DNA from 2 places in the Arthrobacter sp. NPDC056691 genome. Region 2 is predicted to be linked to the other one. Evidence: riboswitches for the same ligand, from Rfam matches in the RefSeq annotation. Region 2 holds a riboswitch; the other holds the start of a gene.
The links. A riboswitch is a leader RNA that binds a small molecule or an ion and turns the genes downstream of it on or off. The one in region 2 is predicted to bind thiamine pyrophosphate.

Region 1 (7,479 bases), on a different contig from region 2:
CGAAGCGCGCCGCGCGCCGGCTGCGCCTGCAGGCACCGCCGTGGCAGGCGCCGCTGCAGATCGTGCCGGGAGTACCCACCCTGGTCCTCACCGGCGGCTGGGAGCCGCTGTACGAGGAAATAGCCGGCTACCTGCGCGAGACCGGCGCCGTGCACCGCATCGCTGCGGGCGGGCACCGGCCGCACGACTCACCGGAAGGCGACCGCTACATTCGCGCGTTCATCGCCGAAGTCAGCCGCCGGGACCAGCCGAGGGCCTCCTGACGGACTCAGCGTCTGAGAGACACAGCGTCTGAGAGACACAGCGTCCTGACGGACGTTCCGGGAGCCCGCCCGGCCGGCCCCCAATGCCAGCCGGACAGAACCCCGGGAGCCGTTAGTTGCGCGCCGACTCCGGAAGCCGCAGCTCGGGCAGGTACACCTTTCCGCCCGCAGCGAGGAATTCCTGGCTCTTCTCGCGCATGCCCTCCGCCATTTCGGCGAGGGCGGCCTGGGCTTCGGCCGAGCCGTACTCGTTCCGGATGTCCTGGCTGATCCGCATGGAGCAGAACTTGGGCCCGCACATCGAGCAGAAGTGCGCTGTCTTGGCGGGTTCCGCCGGCAGCGTCTCGTCGTGGAAGGACTCGGCGGTCACCGGGTCGAGCGACAGCGCGAACTGGTCGCGCCACCGGAACTCGAACCGGGCCTTGGACAGTGCATCGTCCCGCTCGTTCGCGCCGGGGTGCCCCTTGGCGAGGTCGGCGGCGTGCGCGGCGATCTTGTACGTGATGACGCCCGTCTTCACGTCGTCCTTGTTCGGCAGGCCCAGGTGTTCCTTCGGCGTGACGTAGCAGAGCATGGCCGTGCCGTAGCGGGCGATTTCGGTGGCACCGATGGCCGAGGTGATGTGGTCGTAGCCGGGGGCCACGTCCGTGACCAGCGGGCCCAGCGTGTAGAAGGGCGCACCCTTGCAGAGTTCCTGCTGGCGCTCAACGTTTTCGCGCACCAGGTGGAACGGGATGTGACCCGGCCCCTCGACCATGACCTGCACGTCGTACTCCCAGGCCCGCTGGGTCAGCTCGGCCAGGGTGTCCAGTTCGGCGAACTGCGCGGCGTCGTTGGCGTCCGCCGTCGCGCCCGGCCGAAGACCGTCACCCAGCGAGAAGGCGACGTCGTACTTGGCGAAGATCTCGCAAAGCTCGTCGAAGTGGGTGTACAGGAAGTTTTCCTGGTGGTGGGCCAGGCACCAGCCGGCCATGATCGAACCACCGCGGGAGACGATGCCGGTGACGCGGTTCGCCGTGAGCGGCACGTAGCGCAGCAGCACGCCGGCGTGGATGGTCATGTAGTCCACACCCTGTTCGCACTGCTCGATGACGGTGTCGCGGAAGATTTCCCAGGTGAGCGCGTTCGCTTCGCCGTTGACCTTTTCCAGGGCCTGGTAAATCGGCACGGTGCCGATCGGTACGGGGGAGTTGCGGATGAGCCACTCACGCGTGGTGTGGATGTCGTCGCCCGTGGACAGGTCCATGACCGTGTCGGCGCCCCACTGGGTGGCCCACTGCAGCTTGTCCACCTCCTCCGCGATGGAGCTGGTGACGGCCGAGTTGCCGATGTTGGCGTTGATCTTCACCAGGAACGCCTTGCCGATGATCATCGGCTCGGATTCCGGGTGGTTGATGTTGGTGGGGATGATGGCCCGTCCGGCGGCGAGTTCGCTCCGGACCAGTTCCACATCGCAGTTTTCGCGGAGGGCCACGAAGCGCATTTCCGGGGTGATGACGCCCTGCCGTGCGTAATGCATCTGCGTGACGGTCTTGCCTTCCGCCGCACGGCGGGGCACCGGCCGGGCGCCCTTCCACTCGGCGGAAGCCGCGCCGCGGCGCACGGCTGACTTGCCGTCGTCGAGCAGGTTCCGTTCGCGTCCGTCGTACGGCTCCGTGTCTTCGCGTGCCGCAATCCATTCCGAACGGAACGGCGCGAGGCCCACCACCGGATCGCTGCCCGGACCCGCCGTGCGGTAAACCCGCAGCGGTTCGTTCTGCTCGCCGTTCGGTGAAGGCTCAAGGGCGATTTCCGTTACCGGCACCCGCAGGCCGTCGCCTTCGAGATAGGCCAGTGAATGGGATTTCAGCGACTGCGTGACGCTGCCGGCAGCACTACCGGCGGCTTCACTTTGGGCCGCATCAATCTGGGCAGGGATCAGCTGTGATTTCTGGGTGCTCAATTTACTGCTCACTTCCTTCGCCGGCATTACCCGGACAGGTTCAACGGTCGCAGGCTGCGCCAGCCTGATCTCAGCCCCTGCAGGGGCCCCCGTGTGGTCGTAGACGAAGCTACCACAGCTGCGGCTTAGGCTGGTGTCATGGCGCACATCATCGAATTCAGCGGACCCGTGCTCACTGCGGCGGATGAGGAACGCCGCGGGCTCTGGTCCGTGGACGGGAAGCTGACGTTTGATCCGCCGGGCCAGCGGCCGGACGCCGTTCTTGACGGCTGGGTCCTGCCCGGTTTCGCGGACGCCCACTGCCACATCGGATTGGGCCCGGGCGGTGCTGTGGACGACGACGTGGCCTACGCCCAGGCCGTGACGGACCGCAACGCCGGCACGCTGCTGGTCCGCGACGCCGGGGCCGCCAGCGACACCCGGTGGCTGCAGCAGCGGGCCGACACGCCGCGGATCATCCGGGCCGGCCGGCACGTTGCACGGTCCCGCCGGTACCTGAGGAACTTCGCCGTGGAGGTCGAGCCAGAGGGCCTCGTGGAGGCGGTGCGCAAGCAGGCGCGGGAAGGGGACGGCTGGGTCAAGCTGGTGGGGGACTGGATCGACCGGACCGCCGGCGACCTCGCGCCGTCGTTCCCTGCCGCGGCCGTGCGGGACGCCGTCCGGGCAGCCCACGACGAGGGGGCCAGGGTCACGGCGCACTGCTTCGGGGAGGACACCCTGGATGACATGCTGGACGCCGGCATCGACTGCATCGAGCACGCCACGGGCCTGCTGCCCACGCACATTCCGCGGCTCGTCGAGCAGCAGGTGCCGATCGTGCCGACACTGATCAACATCGCCACCTTCCCGGACATCGCCGCGCAGGCAGAGCCGAAGTTTCCGCGGTATGCGGAGCACATGCGCTCACTGTGGACCCGCCGTCGGGAGCGCGTCCTCGAAGCGTATGAGGCCGGCGTCGAAATTTACGCGGGAACGGATGCCGGCAGCGTGATCCGCCACGGCCGCATCGCGGACGAAATCCTTGAACTTCACGCCGCCGGACTGCCCGCACCGGCGGCGCTGGACGCGGCATGCTGGCGGGCGCGCCGCTGGCTGGGAGCCGACGGCCTGGCGGAAGGGGCGGCCGCGGACGTGGTGGTCTGCCGGGAGGACCCGCGGACCGTGCCGGAGACCATCCGCAGCCTCACGAATGTGGTGCTCCGGGGAAAGATCGTGCATTAGGAATAAATTGAAGCTTCAAGTAATTTAGAGATGTAGAGGCCGCCGAAATCCGGTGGTCCGGACATTCGGGAGTATTCAATGACAGCAGCAGACAGCAGCCAGGACTTGCTTCCTGCCGACCTCACCATGGGCACCGTCATGCTCAAGGTGGGCGACATGAAGCTCATGACCGATTACTACCAGCGCGCCCTCGGCCTCGACGTCGTCGCCGAGCAGGACGGCGGCCTCTACCTCGGCCGGCTCAAGACGCCCCTGGTGCACCTCGCGCCCGCTCCGGGCCTCAACATTCCCGGCCGGGGCGAGGCCGGCCTCTTCCACACAGCGCTCCTGTTCGAGGACCAGTCCTCGCTGGCCGCCACCATTGCCAGCGCGGCCCAGTACGAGCCGCAGGCCTTCGTGGGCAGCGCCGACCATCTGGTGAGCGAGGCCTTCTATTTCACCGACCCGGAAGGCAACGGGATCGAACTCTACTGGGACCGCCCGCGCGAGGCCTGGTCCTGGGACGGCAAGAACGTAGTCATGGACAGCCTGGCGCTGCCGCCGCAAAAGTACCTCCAGGACCACCTCACGCAGGAGTCTGTGGAAGGCCAGCGAGGCACCGACGCAGGCGTGGGCCACGTTCACCTGCAGGTGGGTGACGTGCAGTCAGCCCATGACTTCTACGTCGGCACCCTGGGATTCGAAAAGACGGCCGGCTGGCACGGCCAGGCGCTCTTTGTGTCGGCCGGCGGCTACCACCACCACATGGCCATGAATGTCTGGAACAGCCGTGGCGCGGGCCCGCGCCGCGACACCCTCGGCCTCGGTGAGGTCCTGATCGAAGTCCCGTCGGGGGACGACGTCGGCGCCCTCGCCGACCGCCTTAAGGTCGCCGGAGTCGAATCGCACCACACCGGCGCCGAGCTCCGGTTTCAGGATCCGTGGCGCAACCGCCTCCGCGTCGCCGTTCGATAACCAGCGCGCTAAGCCCGGCGAACCCGGTTGGGTTAGGCTGACATTCGAAGAGCCCCGGCGCCGCCGCTGCCGGGCGCGCACCGCCGACGGAATGAGGACGAATCCATGGGCTTCACCGAACTGTTTGTCGCCACCCACAATGACGCCCTCAAGCGTGCGGAGGCGCTGGAAGGCGGCGCCGCCGCCGGAGACGGCATCCGGATTGCCGGCATCAGTGATTTTGAGATCGAACAGCTTGGCGACCTCGCCGGTGCCGCGGTCCACGCCGCGGGCGCGGACTACGAACTGGCCATGGTTGACGTGGCAAGCGATTCACTGCTCGGCGTGCCGGCGGCGATGGTCCGGGCGCTGGCTGAGCTCCTCACGTACGAATCCGAGGGTGAGGGCAACGTTCTGGATGAGGTGGCCGAGCGCTGGGCCGCCGAGGACGACATGCCCTTTGGCGCCGGGGAAGCCAGGAACTACGTCCAGCAGCTGGCAGAGCTTGCCGGCACCGTGGAAGAAGGCAGCAGGACCGGCCTCTATGTCTGGTCTTCCTAGCGCAGCCTGGATTTCCTGGCACCAGCCAGACTCCGTCCGCATGTCAAGTCGAAATAACGCGGACGATCTGGCACAATAGACAGGTACTCGATCTGCGTGGCCCCTCTCTCCGCGTCCGGATCCTGTCCTTTTCGAACCCCCAAGTACGGCCCGCCCCACGGGTGCAGAACGCGGGTTCAACCCCGTTTCAGAAACAGGAGTGACCACAAAAGTGGCCGTAAAGATTCGCCTTAAGCGCTTCGGTAAGATGCGCGCACCGTACTACCGCATCGTTGTCGCCGATTCGCGCACCAAGCGTGATGGCCGTGCCATCGAAGAGATCGGCAAGTACCACCCCACCGAGGAGCCCTCATACATCGAGGTCAACTCCGAGCGTGCACAGTACTGGCTGTCCGTCGGCGCACAGCCGTCGGAGCAGGTCGCCGCGATCCTGAAGATCACCGGTGACTGGCAGAAGTTCAAGGGTCTGCCGGGCCAGGAAGGCACCCTGAAGACCAAGGCCGACAAGGAAGCATTCGTTGCTCCGGAGAAGGGTTCCGTGATCATCCCGGAAGCCATCACCAAGAAGGCCAAGGCATCGGAAGCCCCCGCCGAGGCTGAAGCAGAGACCACCGAGGCTGAGTAAGTTGCTGGCAGAAGCGCTCGAACACCTTGTCCGTGGCATTGTCGACTCCCCTGAGGATGTCAAGGTCAGTGCCAAGAACAACCGCCGCGGGGATACCCTCGAGGTGCGCGTTCACCAGGAAGACCTCGGACGGGTAATCGGACGCCAGGGCCGCACGGCGCGTGCGCTGCGCACAGTCGTGGCGGCGCTGGCAGATGGCGAGCAGGTCAGGGTCGACGTCGTCGACACCGACCGCCGCCGGTAACGCGCCTGCAACACTTGTCTTAACGTCCGGCCCCTCCACCAGCTAACGGTGGAGGGGCCGGACTGTTTTGGGCCCTGACTATTCAGGACGCCCGCAAAAGTCCTACCCCCGCATCAACACGCAGTCCAAACAGAGGAACACATGCAGCTTCAGGTGGCCCGTATCGGCAAGCCCCACGGAATCCGCGGCGAGGTGACCGTCCAGGTCCTCACCGACGCGCCGGAGGACAGGTTCGTTCCCGGCACCGAGTTCGTGGTGGAACCGGCCTCCGCGGGGCCGCTCACCGTGCGCAGCGCCCGCTGGAACAAGGACATCCTCCTGCTCGGTTTTGAGGAGGTGGCCGACCGGAACCGCGCCGAAACCCTGCGCGGCGCCAAGCTGTTTATCGAGACCGAAGAGCTTGGTGAGGACGACGACGAGGGCTGGTACGAACACGAGCTCGTCGGCCTCGAGGCCCGTGTCGGCTCCCGGGCCGTGGGCAAGGTCACCGCCCTGAACACCATGCCCGTGCAGGACCTGCTCGTCATCGAAACGCCGGACGGCAAGGAAATCCTCATCCCGTTCGTGGAACAGATCGTCCCCGAGGTGAACACTGAGGAGGGCTACGTCCTGCTCACTCCGCCGGCTGGCCTGCTCGAGATCAACGAGGACGGTGCCGGGGATCCGGAGACCAGCGGCTCGGACTCCGATGAGGACTCCGCCGGGGACAACGCTGAGCCGGAGGCCAACGCGTAGATGAGAATCGACGTCGTCAGTATCTTTCCCGAGTACCTGGCACCGCTGGAACTGTCGCTCATCGGCAAGGCCCGCCAGGACGGGCTGCTGGACTTGACCGTGCACGATCTCCGCACCTTCACCGCGGACCGCCACCGTACCGTGGACGACACGCCTTACGGCGGCGGCGCCGGCATGGTGATGAAGGCCGAGCCGTGGGCCCTGGCGCTGGAGTCCGTGGCGGCCGCCCGGCCGGCCGGTGCGGCCAAGCCCGTGCTGATCGTTCCGTCCCCGGCGGGGGAGCGCTTCAACCAGGCACTGGCCTACGACCTTGCCGAGGAAGAGCAGCTGGTGTTCGCCTGCGGGCGCTACGAGGGTATTGACGAGCGCGTCATCGAATGGGCCGAGGAGCACTTTACCGTCCGCCCGGTCAGCCTCGGCGACTACGTCCTCAACGGCGGTGAAGTGGCCGTCCTGGCCATGGTGGAAGCCATCGGCCGGCTGCTCCCCGGCGTGGTGGGTAACCCCGAGTCACTCGTGGAGGAGTCGCATTCGGACGGCCTGCTCGAGTACCCCGTCTACACCAAGCCGTCGGTCTGGCGCGAACGGGAAGTCCCGGCCGTCCTGCTCAGCGGCAACCACGGCAAGATCGCGCAGTGGCGCCGGCACGAACAGTACCGAAGGACGGCGGAACGCCGTCCTGACCTGCTGCAGACGTTCGACGCCGGGACGCTGCCCCGCGCGGACCGCACCGCTCTCGCGGACCTGGGGTACGACGTCGTCGACGGTCACCCCAGGCCCCGGCCGGAAGTCTAGGCGGGTCCGGGCCGAGGTGCCGGGCGGCCCCAAAGGCCCTTAGTTGGTTTGTTCTGGTTGATTGTGGCAAAATTAGTCCTTGTGTCTGCTGGGTCCGCACCTGCCACAGGGGGAGCGCAACCAACAGCAAGACACCCCGGTGCCGCCAAAGGGTGGCGGA
Region 2 (7,479 bases):
TGGCGGAGCAGAATCCGGCCGATGCGTATCTGAGGTGGCCGCTGACGGTCTTCGCCGTGGTGGAGGTGGCCTGCGTGCAGGTGGTGATCGTGAGCACCTGGAAACTCCTCACCATGGTCAGGCGGGACCGCATCTTCAGCAAGGCAGCCCTGGCCTGGGTGGACGCAATCGTGTGGGCAGTGCTCACCGCGTGGGTCCTCCTGGCCGGCGTCTTCGTCTTCATCGTGCTGAACGCGGATGATCCCGGGGTGCCCATGCTGCTGACGCTGATGCTGGTCGGCGGCGCCGTCATCGGGCTGCTCATGGTGGTGATGCGCGCGCTGCTGCGGCAGGCCACGGCACTGCGGACCGACATGGAAGCAGTGATCTGATGCCCATCGTGGTGCGTATCGACGTCGAACTGGCCAAACGAAAGATGAGCGTGGGGGAGTTCGCCGACCGGGTCGGGCTCACGCCGGCAAATGTGGCCGTGCTGAAGAACGGGCGGGCTAAGGCCGTGCGCTTCAGCACGCTGGAGGCGATGTGCAGGGTGCTCCGCTGCCAGCCCGGCGACCTGCTCGAGTGGGTCGAGGACTGACGGCCGGGCCGGTGCCTAGACGATGTCCTGGGTCTTGGCGAAGCGGGTGATGGCCCGCTGGGTGCCGCGGTTGGCCAGTACCTGGATGACCGCGCTGACCGACGCGGAGACGAGGGCAAACGTCAGGGCCGTACGCAGCGTCGTGGGGACATCGTCCTTGTCACCCTTGGGAGGCTTCTGCCCCGTGACCTTTTCCCAGATGGTATCGACGGCCTTGGTGCCGGCGAACCCTGCCAGCAGGCTGATGCCCGTGCCAAGCAGTTTGATCAAGAGACTCATTCCGGAACTCCTCGCGTGGTGAACACTGGTCTTTCCCTAGCCTATCCGCATCAAACGCTAGCCCCTCCGCATGGACCGGTGGATTTCCCGCAATGCCTGCACCACGAGGTCGTGGTCCGCTTTCTGCGGCAGCCCGGAGACCGTGACCACGGCCACCGCTCCCACATCCCGAACATAGATGGGGAAGGCTCCGCCGTGGGCGGCGTAGGTGGACTGGTCGAACCAGGCGTTCTCCTCGATCCGTCCGCCGCCTGCCCTGCCGCGAAGACCCACCAGCAGCGACGGCTCCTCGTAGCGCACGGCAGTCCGCTGCTTGGCCCGGACCCAGCCCTCGTTGTCCGGGGTGGCACCCTCGAGTGCCACGTGGAACAGGACCTGTTCGCCCTTGGTGATATCGATGGCGATGGGCAGCCGGTCCTCCTTGCCGCGTTCAACCAGTTCCAGGCCGAGCGCCAGGGCATCGTCCTTGCTGAACCTCGGGAACTGCAGTTCGGCGATTTCACCCTCGATCTGACCGATCAGGGCTGCCAGGGATCCCGCCGGCTGGTCCTCGGCGGAATCGGGGTCAAAGGCGGGCAGGGCAGTGCTGCCGGAGTCCTGTAGCGTCATGGCCCCAATGTACTCCGGGCGGCTGTTCCGGCGGTGCGGCAAGGCTTCTGGATTGTGACGGCGGCCCCGGGATTCCGGGCCCGCCGAGGTGTAAACTGGACCAGCCCACAAGGGCAGATTTATCACGACAGGGGAGCGCCGCCGTCGGGATGCAAAGGCAGTTGCCAGCGCAACCGTGGATGGGCGCTGAGAGTGCGGACAGCCGCAGACCCTCGAACCTGATCCGGCTAGTACCGGCGCAAGGGAGTCGAGTTCTCAGAGCGCCCGGCAGCAGGTGGCCCAGCCACCGGCAGCCGGGGGAACGCTTTCCCCTCCTGTTCCTCAGGAGGACCATCATGACAACTGCAGCAATCAAGAAGACCAGTTACAACTGGCGCGTGGCGGACATCGTGGTAGCGGCGCTCATCGCCGTTGCCGGCGGCGTGATCTTCTGGGCCTGGTCCCAGGGCGCCAACCTCATCTCCACCCCCGTCAACGCCGTCTACCCGCCCCTGAGCGGCCTGTACGCCGGCGGCTGGATGATCCCGGCGGTGCTGGGCATGCTCATCATCCGCAAGCCCGGCGCGGCCCTGTTCTGCGAAACGGTGGCGGCCACCGGCGAGCTCATCATGGGCTCGCAGTACGGCACCACGGTGCTGATCTCCGGTGTCCTCCAGGGCCTGGGCGCGGAGCTCGTGTTCGCCGCCCTGGTGTACCGGAAGTTCAACCTCCCGGCTTCGCTGCTTGCGGGTGCCGGCGCGGGCCTGTTCTGCGGCCTGAACGACTCCTTCGCACCGTGGGGCTGGAACATCGCCTACACCTCCGGCGACAAGCTCGCGTACATCGTGTTCTGTGCCATCTCCGGCGCGGTCATCGCCGGTGCCCTGTCCTGGATCGCCACCCGCGGCCTGGCCAAGACCGGCGTACTGAGTTCCTTTGCGTCCCGCAAGGCAGCCACGGAGCCCGTCTTCTCCTAATGCCCGGACAACACGACGGCGGCGTCCGCCCCGCCGCGGTACACGCCCGCGGCTGGGGCTGGCGCCACGCCGGCCGCACCAAACCCGCCGTCCACGCCCTGGACCTGGACATCCGGCCCGGCGAACGGGTCCTGCTGCTGGGCCCGTCCGGGGCCGGCAAGTCCACGCTGCTGCACGCCCTGGCCGGTGTGCTGGGGGACAGTGACTCGGGCGGCAGCCCGGCGGACGACGGCGGTGCAACCGACCGCGACGATGCTGACGAGAGCGGTGAGCTGCTCATCGACGGAGCACCGCCGCGTGCACAGCGAGGCCGCGCCGGCCTCATGCAGCAGGATCCGGAAACCCAGGTGGTCCTTTCCCGGCTGGGCGACGACGTCGCCTTCGGCGCCGAAAACCTCTCCGTACCTCGCGACGAGATCTGGCGCCGCGTGCACGAGGCACTGGACGACGTCGGACTGTCCCACCTGCCGCTGAACCACCCGACGTCGGTCCTGTCCGGCGGCCAGAAGCAGCGCCTGGCGCTTGCAGGCATCCTGGCGATGCGTCCGGGGCTGATCCTGCTGGACGAGCCGACCGCGAACCTCGACCCCGCAGGCGTCCTGGAAGTCCGGGACGCCGTGGGCCGCTGCCTCGACAAGACCGGAGCCACCCTGGTGGTCGTGGAGCACCGGGTTGCCGCGTGGAAAGACCTGGTGGACCGCATCGTGGTGCTGCAGCCGGGGTCCGCCACGAACGGCGCGGTACTGATCGACGGGACGCCGGACGAGGTCCTCGAACAGGCCCGCGGGATGCTCACCGCCGCCGGCGTGTGGGTCCCGGGCTACATTCCTGAAACGCGGCGCCGTTCCGCCGGGACCGTGCCGCCGGCCTCCGGTCTTGCGCCAGCCTCCGGGAGTGCCGGCGGGCTTTTCAGTGGCCAATTACTTCTGGCCACTGAAAAGCTCGCCGTCTCGCGGGAACGACCCCGGCGCCGCGGCTTCCGCTCCGTGCCGCCCGAGCCGGTTCTGCGGGACGTCACGGCGCACGTCCGGGCCGGTGAGGCGCTGACCGTCACCGGTCCCAACGGCGCCGGCAAGTCCACCTTTGCGTTGACCCTCGCCGGGCTGCTGCCGGCCGTGGACGGCAAGGTCTCCGCGACCGTTGAGCTGAGCGCCGGCGCGGGCATCGACCCCTACAAGTGGAAGGCCGAGCAGCTGATCTCCCGGATCGGCACGGTATTCCAGGAGCCCGAGCACCAGTTCGTTACCGGCCGCGTCCTGGACGAGCTGCTCTTCGGGCCGCGCCATCTGGGCCACGGTGAAGAGCGCGTCGACGAGCTGCTGGAGCGCCTGCGGCTCACCCATCTGGTGGACGCCAACCCGTACACCCTGTCCGGCGGCGAGAAACGCCGGCTCTCTGTTGCCACCGTCCTGGCGGCGCACCCGCAGGTGCTGGTCCTGGACGAGCCCACCTTCGGTCAGGACGCCAACACCTGGGCGGAGCTTGCCTCGTTCCTTTCCGAACTGCTCGACGCCGGCACGGCCGTGGTGTCCGTGACCCACGACGAGGAGTTCACCCACGTGCTCGGCGGCACCGAGCTGCGGCTGGGCTCCGGCAGCAGGCGCGGACCCGGACCCGTCGGGTCCAGACCAGCCGGGCCGGCAGCAGAACAGGCGACGACATGAGGGAAGCACTGACACTCGAAGGAAACCGCGCGGTGCTGACCCGGGCCAATCCGCTGGCCAAATTCGCCGCGGTCTTCCTGGTCACCTTTGCCCTGGCGCTGTCCATCGACTGGATGTCCGCCTCGGTGGCGCTCGTGTGCGAGCTGCTGGTCTTTCCGCTGGCCGGGTTGACGATTTCACTGCTTTGGCAGCGCGGGTGGCCGCTGATCCTGGCTGCCGCCGTGGGCGGCTGGAGCACCTCCATCCTGGCGCCGGACAGCGGAAGGATACTGCTCGACGTCGGACTCTGGTCCATGAGCGAAGGTTCCCTTCAGCTGGGGCTGGGTTTCCTGCTGCGGGGCCTGGCCATCGCCCTGCCCGCGGTGCTTCTGATGAGCTGCACCGACCCCACCGACCTGGCTGACGCCCTCGCGCAGAAGGCGCGGCTGCCGCACCGTTTCGTGCTCGGGACCCTGGCGGCGATGCGGCTGGTCGGGCTCATGGCCGAGGAATGGCAGACCATCGGCATGGCCCGGCGCGCCCGCGGCGTCGGATCGCGCGGGAACCCCTGGCAGCGGATGCGCGCCACCCTGGGGCAGAGCTTCGGCCTCCTCGTCCAGGCCATCCGCCGCGCCACCCGGCTTGCCGTGACCATGGAGGCCCGCGGATTCGGCGGAGCCAGCCGGACCTGGGCGCGCGTGTCCACCTACAGTGTGCTGGACGTCTGGGTGGTGCTGGGCGGGGTGCTCATCGCCGCCAGCGCCGTGGCTGCCGCGCTCTGGGCCGGCACTTGGCACATGGTGTGGCTGGAGGGCTCCTAGGAGCCTATAGCCGTCCCGGCCGCGCCATCCGGACCTCGGCCAGCCCTTCCCAGTCCTCGATCGTGTCCCTGGCGCCGGTGAACACGAAGCCGTTGCGCCGGTAGAAGGCCTGGGCGCGCGGGTTGTCCTCGGCGACCCACAGCCCAGCCGGTTCGTTCCCGATCGCGGCGTCGAGCAATGCCTGGCCCAGCCCCCTGCCATGGTGGGAGGCGAGGAGATAGATGCCCCAGAGCTCGGCCTGCTGCCGCACCCCGTCCTCGGGTGGAAGCGAGCCGGCAAAGCCCACCAGTTTGCCGCCGTCGGCCGCTACGAACTGGTGGCCTGCGTGCGGACCGTCCAACAGCTGCCGCCACATCGCCAGCCGCCCTTCCGTACCCTGACGGGCCATGAAACCCGGTGAGAGCAGGTGCGCGTAGGTTTCGCGCCAGCATTCCAGATGGAGCAGGGCCAGGTCCGCAGCGTCTTCGGGTGCGGCCAGGCGCACGCGGCAGGTGTGATCCATGCGGCCGAGTCTAGTGCTGCACTTCAGATGCAGGAGTGGTCGTGGTCGAAACCGTCGGCTACGAACTGGGTGAGGGCCACGTTGCCGCCCGGGGTGAGGGGCGCCGCGGAACACATGTCCCTGGCATCGGCGGCGGTGTGCGCCCCGGCAAGCCAGCTTGGCAGGGAATAGAGGCTGCTGGCTGAGCCCACTTCGCCCACAATCTGTCCCCACTGCCGGGCGGAGGAGTAGATGCCCACCCTGGCGCCGATGCTGTGGAAGAAGTCCGCCATGCCTTCGAGGTCCGCCCGGTTCGCGTTCCTGTCGCCTGACCAGCTGTTGCCCGTCTCCACGTCCAGCCACCAGAGGTACGTCCCGGGCTCGGAGATGGTGCGGAGGTAGGCGTCGTCGAAAGCCTTGGCGTACCCGTACATGTAGGCGCAGGCGGCGTCCTCCTGCCCCTGGCAGGTGCCGTAGGGGTTGGCCACGGCCTCGCCGCCGTATTCGTTGTTCGTCGGCCACCAGGTGCCCCGCAGTCCCGGGTTGGCCGTGTTCACGTAGAGCGCCAGGCGCGGCTGGCCGGTTCCGCCCGCCGAGCCATCCGCCCAGTCAAGCTGCTGGTGGAGGCACGGGTTCGTGGTGTTCGCCAGGCCGTTGTTGACCCCGACAATTGCGAACGCGGGGTCGTCAGGCAGGACGTCATTGCACTGTGGCCAGGAGACATCGTTGCCCAGCAGGGTTTCATTGCCAGGGGTTTCGTTGCCAGGGCGGGGCGGAGCGGAACCTGGCGCCTGCTGTGCGGGCTGCCGGTCCACCGGCTGCGCCGACTGCCGGGACGCCGGCGGCTGCGCCTGCGCAGTGCCTCCGGAAATGGCGGAAGCCCCCGGTGACGCCTGGGCGACGGTTGAATCGGGTGCCGGCGGAGCGCCGTCGTCGAGCCTTGGGCCCGGGATGAAACCCACGGCAGTGGCGACCATGAAGGACAGCAGCGCTGAAGCCCGGCGCCCCGCCGGGCGCTTCCTGGTCAACACTGCGGAGCTGAAGATGGACAGGGCGGCCTCCCGTTCCCTCATGGCCGCAACAGGTACCGCTAGCTTGCTCCCGGATACGCGTCGGGTCAAGGCTGGCGCCGGGCTATTGACCTGCTGCGCCGGCAAGTACACGGATGTTGTCACGCGGTTGCGGCCCGTTACTGAATGTTTATGCGTGTAACGGGTACATCAAGGGGATTCGGCGGCTCGATTGCCCGCTAAGTGCGACCGAATAGCTCATAGCTGATATATTCGTCTCCATGACTCAAGAAGCAGCAGAACACGTCGGTCTTGTGCTCCGCGAGGCACGCGGGCAAAAGGGGTGGACCCAGGGCCAGCTCGCGGCAGAACTTGGCACCAGCCAGAGCGCCGTGGCCCGCATGGAACAGGGCAAACAGAACCTGAGCCTGAAAATGATCCAGCGGCTGGAGACGATCTTTGGCCGCAGCATCGTCCAGCTCGGAAAATCGCAGATGACCCACCTCCGCGTGGAGGGCGGCCGGACGCTCTCCGGCTCCGTTGACGTCAACACCAGCAAGAACGCCGGGGTCGCCCTGCTCTGCGCCAGCCTCATCAACCGCGGCACCACCACGCTGCGCCGGCTGGCCCGCATTGAGGAAGTCAACCGCATCGTTGAGGTCCTGAGCAGCATTGGCGTCGAATGCACCTGGCTGAACGACAACGACCTCCGGCTGCGCCGCCCCGCGGACCTTGACCTCGGGTCCATGGACGTGGAGGCCGCACGCCGCACCCGGAGCGTCATCATGCTCCTGGGCCCGCTGCTTGATGAGACCGGCGAATACCGGCTGCCTTACGCCGGCGGCTGCGATCTGGGCATCCGCACCGTGGAGCCGCACATGCAGGCACTGCGGCAGTTCGGCCTGTCCGTGGAGGCCAGCTCAGGCTTCTACTCCGTGCAGGCACCGCCCACAGACGGCCTCGACCGCTCCTTCGTGCTCACCGAGCGCGGCGACACCGTCACCGAAAACGCCATCATGGCCGCCGCCCACCGCTGCGGCTCCACGGTCATCCGCAACGCCAGCCCGAACTACATGGTCCAGGACCTCTGCTTTTACCTGCAG

Region 1: linked by a shared signal. The riboswitch ahead of thiC (phosphomethylpyrimidine synthase ThiC) and the one ahead of ACFRAU_RS17705 (ECF transporter S component) in region 2 are both predicted to bind thiamine pyrophosphate.

Annotation. Positions count from the first base shown of each region.
Region 1 is NZ_JBHTXX010000004.1:15,340-22,818, reverse strand. It holds gene ACFRAU_RS05175 (alpha/beta fold hydrolase) at 1-263, shown strand, start outside; gene thiC (phosphomethylpyrimidine synthase ThiC) at 376-2,205, opposite strand; TPP riboswitch at 2,201-2,308, opposite strand; gene ACFRAU_RS05165 (amidohydrolase family protein) at 2,344-3,426, shown strand; gene ACFRAU_RS05160 (VOC family protein) at 3,505-4,380, shown strand; gene ACFRAU_RS05155 (hypothetical protein) at 4,486-4,920, shown strand; gene rpsP (30S ribosomal protein S16) at 5,132-5,545, shown strand; gene ACFRAU_RS05145 (RNA-binding protein) at 5,547-5,789, shown strand; gene rimM (ribosome maturation factor RimM) at 5,931-6,524, shown strand; gene trmD (tRNA (guanosine(37)-N1)-methyltransferase TrmD) at 6,525-7,319, shown strand.
Region 2 is NZ_JBHTXX010000024.1:44,433-51,911, reverse strand. It holds gene ACFRAU_RS17725 (DUF2975 domain-containing protein) at 1-371, shown strand, start outside; gene ACFRAU_RS17720 (helix-turn-helix domain-containing protein) at 371-577, shown strand; gene ACFRAU_RS17715 (DUF4235 domain-containing protein) at 593-856, opposite strand; gene ACFRAU_RS17710 (heme-degrading domain-containing protein) at 914-1,465, opposite strand; TPP riboswitch at 1,585-1,728, shown strand; gene ACFRAU_RS17705 (ECF transporter S component) at 1,801-2,421, shown strand; gene ACFRAU_RS17700 (ABC transporter ATP-binding protein) at 2,421-4,085, shown strand; gene ACFRAU_RS17695 (energy-coupling factor transporter transmembrane component T family protein) at 4,082-4,885, shown strand; gene ACFRAU_RS17690 (GNAT family N-acetyltransferase) at 4,890-5,387, opposite strand; gene ACFRAU_RS17685 (hypothetical protein) at 5,411-6,439, opposite strand; gene ACFRAU_RS17680 (UDP-N-acetylglucosamine 1-carboxyvinyltransferase) at 6,658-7,479, shown strand, end outside.